2 regions of the Bacillus sp. D48C genome follow, and region 1 is predicted to be linked to the other one. Evidence: riboswitches for the same ligand, from Rfam matches in the RefSeq annotation. Region 1 holds a riboswitch; the other holds the start of a gene.
The links. A riboswitch is a leader RNA that binds a small molecule or an ion and turns the genes downstream of it on or off. The one in region 1 is predicted to bind thiamine pyrophosphate.
Positions count from the first base shown of each region.

Region 2: linked by a shared signal. The riboswitch ahead of tenA (thiaminase II) and the one ahead of thiC (phosphomethylpyrimidine synthase ThiC) in region 1 are both predicted to bind thiamine pyrophosphate.

Region 1 covers NZ_JBKFAQ010000003.1:291,777-294,993, reverse strand. Annotated here, with positions in the region: gene thiC (phosphomethylpyrimidine synthase ThiC) at 1-1,329, opposite strand, end outside; TPP riboswitch at 1,442-1,557, opposite strand; gene lldP (L-lactate permease) at 1,629-3,217, opposite strand, start outside.
Region 2 covers NZ_JBKFAQ010000007.1:237,021-240,237, forward strand. Annotated here, with positions in the region: gene pdxR (MocR-like pyridoxine biosynthesis transcription factor PdxR) at 1-54, shown strand, start outside; gene ACLBXA_RS18660 (D-alanine--D-alanine ligase) at 59-973, shown strand; TPP riboswitch at 1,047-1,152, shown strand; gene tenA (thiaminase II) at 1,280-1,969, shown strand; gene ACLBXA_RS18670 (DUF3937 domain-containing protein) at 2,367-2,630, shown strand; gene ACLBXA_RS18675 (heterocycloanthracin/sonorensin family bacteriocin) at 3,078-3,217, shown strand, end outside.

The sequences.
Region 1 (3,217 bases):
TCCAAACCAACCGATCATCGCAGCTCCAATCGCCGATGTAATATGGTCATAACCTGGTGCAATATCTGTCGTTAGTGGCCCAAGTGTGTAAAACGGCGCGCCCTGACAAATATCAAGCTCTTTCTCCATATTTTCTTTAATTAAGTGCATCGGTACGTGTCCAGGTCCTTCGATCATAACTTGCACATCATGTTTCCAAGCAATTTTGGTTAATTCACCAAGTGTTTCAAGCTCAGAAAACTGTGCTTCATCATTTGCATCTGCAATAGACCCTGGACGTAATCCATCTCCAAGAGAGAACGAAACATCGTACTGTTTCATAATTTCACAAATCTCTTCAAAATGAGTATATAGGAAGTTTTCTTTATGATGGAATAAACACCACTGCGCCATAATCGAACCACCGCGTGAAACGATACCTGTCGTACGCTTTGCCGTGATTGGAATGTAACGAAGCAATACACCAGCGTGAATCGTAAAGTAATCAACGCCTTGCTCCGCCTGCTCAATTAACGTATCACGATATACTTCCCACGTTAAATCTTCTGCAATTCCGTTTACTTTTTCCAGCGCTTGATAGATTGGTACAGTTCCAACTGGTACAGGCGCGTTACGAATAATCCACTCACGCGTCGTATGAATATTTTTACCTGTAGATAAATCCATAATCGTATCTGCACCCCAGCGAGTAGCCCACGTCATCTTCTCTACTTCTTCTGCAATAGAAGAAGATACAGCAGAGTTTCCGATATTTGCATTGACCTTCACATGGAAGTTACGCCCGATAATCATCGGTTCAGCTTCTGGATGATTAATATTCGCTGGTAAAATAGCGCGGCCTTCTGCGATTTCCTTACGAACAAACTCCGGCTCTACCCCTTCACGAATCGCAACGTATTCCATCTCAGACGTAATAATGCCATTACGCGCATAGTGCATTTGCGTAACATTTGCACCTTGCTTTGCTCTAAGCGGCTTACGATCCATTTGCGGGAAAACAGGTGCATGTTTCGAAGCCACTTTCACACCGTCATCCTCTGGTTTTACTTCACGCCCTTCGTATGCGTCTACATCACCACGCCCCATAATCCAGGAGTGGCGCGGCGTTGGAATGCCTTTTTCCAGCTCGACCTTATACGCAGGATCTGTATAAGGACCGCTCGTATCATACACACGGATTGGTGGATTTGGGACGCCATTCGTTTCGCTTTGTTCAATCTCACGCATCGGCACTTTCATACCTTCTTGTGGTCCATCCACATATACTTTCTTACTCCCTGGTAAACTCGATTTCAATTCAATTTGCTCAGCTGAAACAGATTGTTTCATAAATTTTGTTGCCCCCCTGTTCGTGACAAGGACGAGATATGGCCAGCGCATGCCAAAATAAAAAGAGCCAGGTCCATAAAAAAATAAGGACCTGGCTCATAAAGACATCATTATGTAAAGCCGTTAACTTCCCTACGCTGGTACGAGCCAGATCAGGTCCAAAGGGTTAAGAAGTTCACGCGCTTCTCTCTCAGCCTACGCATACGTTAGGCACCCCTAGTTTATCACTGATTTAATTTTCAATACTTTCCCATCATACACTATAATCTGAAAAATTCAAAGTTTATTTCTTTTGTTTTTTATGGAATCATCCACGTTAAATAATATGCCTGTACATACGTCATAATACCAACAATAATTACGAAGAATAAACTATGCTTCACTGTAAAACGGAACAAATCCGATTCTTTTCCAGCAAGACCAACTGCTGCACAAGCGATGGCAATCGACTGCGGGGAAATCATTTTACCTGTTACACCGCCTGTTGTATTTGCTGCAACGAGAAGCACTTCAGATACGCCGACTTGCTGCGCTGTAATGGCTTGTAAATTCGAGAACAGTGCATTCGCAGACGTATCAGACCCTGTTAGGAATACGCCAATCCAGCCTAAGAATGGTGAGAAGAACGGGAATAGTCCGCCTGTTCCAGCTAATGCTAACGCTAACGTAGAAGATAGGCCAGAATAGTTTGCGATAAATGCAAACCCTAGTACAAATCCGATAGATAGAATTGGCATTTTTAATTCGTTTAACGTTTCTTTAAATGTCACTACTGCATCTTTTACATTCATTTTCAAAATAAACATGGAAATGATACAAGCAATTAAAATCGCTGTTCCAGTTGCCGATAATACATCAAACTTTAGAATTGCCTCGTAAGGCGTTGGTTTATTTACAATTGGCTCTGCTTTCATTACTAGATTATGCAGACCTGGAATTTCAAACTTAAATACAAGACTTTCTAAAGCCCCTCCTGGAGCAAATAATGCCTTAAAGAAATTTTGGCTCCAAATGACTACCATAACCGTTAATACGATAAATGGGGACCATGCCTTCACTACTTTTCCAAACGTTAATTTCGGCATCGATGCTGCTGTCGTTGTTGCTGCTACCTCATTATTTGCTTGCCCGGATTGATAAATTTCTTTCGGCTGCCAAACTTTTAAGAACAGTGCTAAACTCACTAAACTTACAAGTGCTGACGTAATATCCGGAAGTTCCGGTCCTAAGAACGTCGCTGTAATGAACTGCGTAATCGCAAATGAACTACCTGCTACAAGTAACGCAGGCCACGTTTGTCTTACCCCTTTAAATCCATCCATTAAAAATACGATAAAGAATGGAACAAATAATGATAGGAACGGTAATTGATGCCCAGCCATTTGTCCAATTTTATGTGGATCAATACCTGTTACTTGTCCAGCAACTGTAATCGGAATTCCCATCGCTCCGAACGCCACTGGTGCAGTATTTGCAATTAAACAAAGACCTGCTGCGTATAAAGGATTTAACCCAAGACCAGCAAGAAGCGCTGCTGTAATCGCTACTGGCGCTCCAAACCCTGCCGCTCCTTCTAAAAATGCTCCGAATGAAAATCCAATTAAAATAACGAGTAAACGATGATCGTTCGTAATCGATAATACCGATGCACGAATCACATCGAATTGACCTGTTTTTACAGAAATTTTATATAAAAATACCGACATAATGATAATCCAAGCAATTGGCCATAACCCGTACAAAAAACCGTACCCGGTTGCTGCCATTGCCATCGTGAACGGCATTTTATAAGCGAATAATGCTACTAAAACTGTAAGTACAACTGTAATAAATCCTGCCACATACCCCTTCATGCGAAAAACCGCTAAAGCTAAGAAAAAAAAGATAA
Region 2 (3,217 bases), on a different contig from region 1:
GTTCGGGGAATTAAAATAATTGGTGATACATTAAAAAATGAAATTTGGAGTTGAGAAAATGAAAATCGGTGTTATTATGGGCGGGGTATCGTCTGAAAAACAAGTTTCAATTATGACAGGGAATGAAATGATTGCTCATTTAGATAAAAATAAGTATGAAATAGTCCCAATTACATTAAATGAAAAAATGGATTTAATTGAAAAAGCGAAAGACATTGACTTTGCGTTGCTCGCATTACACGGGAAATATGGAGAAGATGGGACAGTTCAAGGAACACTGGAGAGTTTAGGGATTCCTTATAGCGGAAGTAATATGTTATCTAGTAGTATATGTATGGATAAGAATATTTCGAAAAAGATTTTACGTTATGAAGGTGTAGAAACACCAGATTGGATTGAACTTACAAAAATGGAGGATCTAAAGCTTGATGAGTTAGATAAGTTAGGATTTCCATTAGTGGTAAAACCAAACTCTGGCGGATCGAGTGTCGGGGTGAAAATCGTTTACAATAAAAATGAATTGATCTCAATGCTAGAAACTGTATTTGAATGGGATTCTGAAGTAGTAATTGAGAAGTATATAAAAGGTGATGAAATTACATGTTCCATTCTGGATGGAAAACAGTTACCTATAGTTTCAATTCGACATGCAGCCGAGTTCTTTGACTACAATGCAAAATATGATGATACTAGTACAGTTGAGGAAGTTATCGAACTTCCAGCGGAAATTAATGAACGTGTAAATAAAGCGTCACTGGCTTGTTATAAAGCATTAAAATGTAGTGTTTATGCAAGAGTTGATATGATGGTGAAGGATGGAATTCCATATGTAATGGAAATTAATACATTACCAGGGATGACACAATCAAGTTTATTGCCAAAAAGTGCAGAAGCAGCGGGAATTAGTTATAGCAAACTATTAGATATGATTATTGAAACATCATTAAAAGTTAGAAAAGAAGAAGGGTTTTAAGGGGATTATATAACTAATTCTTTTGACAGTTTCACGAAGTATGCTATGATGAATACATTATAAAAACAAAATATTTATCCACTAGGGGGGCCTTTTATAGGCTGAGATCAAATGTGATTTTGAGACTCTTAGTACCTGATCTGGTTAATGCCAGCGTAGGGAAGTGGGAAAGACGTTGCTATTTAATGAGTAAATAAATACTGTCAATTTCACTTTCTTTACGCCTGTAAAGAAAGTTTTTTTATTTTACAGCTTTAATAATTGTGGATAAATACTTATATTTTATACATTATTGGAGGGATTTAAATGACTTTTTCACAATCATTACGTAAAGAAGTAGATTCAATTTGGGAAGCGAGTTTTAACCATCCTTTTGTAAAAAAACTTGGTGAAGGAACGTTAGATTTAGCTAGTTTTCGCTATTATGTGCTTCAAGATTCATATTATTTGAGTCATTTTGCTAGAGTACAAACTTTAGGAGCTGCAAAAGCTCTTGAATTAGAGACGACAGCTCGTATGGCACATCATGCTCAAAATACATATGAGGCCGAGTTATCTTTACATGAGAATTTTGCTAAAAAGCTAGGGATAACAAAAGAAGAAAAAGATAATTTTATTCCTGCGCCAACTGCATATGCGTATACTTCACATATGTATCGTGCTGCGTATGAAGGGCATTTAGGAGATATCATTGCAGCAATTTTACCTTGCTATTGGTTGTATTACGAAATTGGGGAACGTTTAAAAGAATGTCAGCCGGAAGAGCCAATTTATAACGAATGGATTTCTGCTTATGGATCTGATTGGTTCCGTACGCTAGTTGAAGAACAAATTACACGGTTAGATACTATTGCTGAAAAAGTAACAGAGGCAGACCGCAAGCGTATGAAACAGCATTTTATTATTAGCAGTCAATATGAATATTCATTTTGGGAAATGGCTTATACATTAGAAAAGTGGCCAGTGGATACAGACGTAAAAGACGTAATTGGATAAAGAATAGAAGTAATGTTAGAGATAGGTATGGATCATACCTATCTCTATATTTTTTCTTGTCAAATTTGCGTAAAGTCATTAGTGCTACGGATATGGTGAAATAGAATATCGATAATTTAGCTCATTTAATTGTCTACGCATTAACTGGATAAACTTCTGTCACATTTATTTTACAATTAAAGAACGTAAATGTTGGTGGTATGAAGTTAAATAAGAAAAGAAACCCGAGCTGTTAGCTGTAACGGAGTTGTGTTTTCTTTGCAGGAATTTCTAAGTTAACATGAAGTGCTGTTCATACAATATGCAAATTTGCATATTGTATTTTTTTGAGTTCTTTGTGTGTTAAAATAAAATATAGAGATATATAAATATAAAGAAGCAAAAGCAGGAATATCCAATGAATTTTGAGAGGTGTTATATGTTTACAAATAAGAAATTAATTCGATTTGGTTTATCGTTGTTTGTATTTTTAGGGATAATTAATTTTACAATCAGCTATTTCCAAACATATCTTGAAACAGCAGCAGATATTAAATGGGTAATTCCAGAAATTTGGAAAACTATTTTACTAGATGTTCCTCAAGGTATACTTGTTCTTTTAGGCGCAATTGCATTATATGATTTCACAAAAGAGGCATCACAAAAAGACGCATCAATCTAAGTGTGTCTTTTTTCAATTAGAAATTTCATAGAGAGCTTTGCTGGAGAAATAGAATAAAAAGCCCTAATTAGGGCTTTTTTCTTTATAGGAATTTCTTAACCGTCATAGAAACCGGTTACTTAGAGGTGTTATAGCAAAGGCATTTACAGTACAAGAAAATCTAAGTGATATATGGAAATATATAGGATTTGTCCGCGTGATTATTGAGAAATTAATTGAGCTTAGTAAGTATGAAGATATGACGCTAGAATTTATATTTTATAATTTCTATTTATAAAAATGAGCCCATAGTAAAAATAGGTATATGAACAAGGTGCATCATCTAGTGATAAGTCATACTTTGTTGGTGTACGTATTGAACTTAGTTTATAGCGCTATTTCTACTTAGATGTAACGAACAGAAATATAGGGAAGCATCAATGAGGTTGTATTTTATAAACGGAGGTTATGAAAATGAATCAGTTTCAACAAGAAATACAAGCGTTAAGCCTTAATGATTACCGATCTGGAAATATTGTCTATTGGGACCAGCAAAATCAATATCCATATTACTATATTGAAGATGCTGCTCGTCGCTGTGGGGGTTG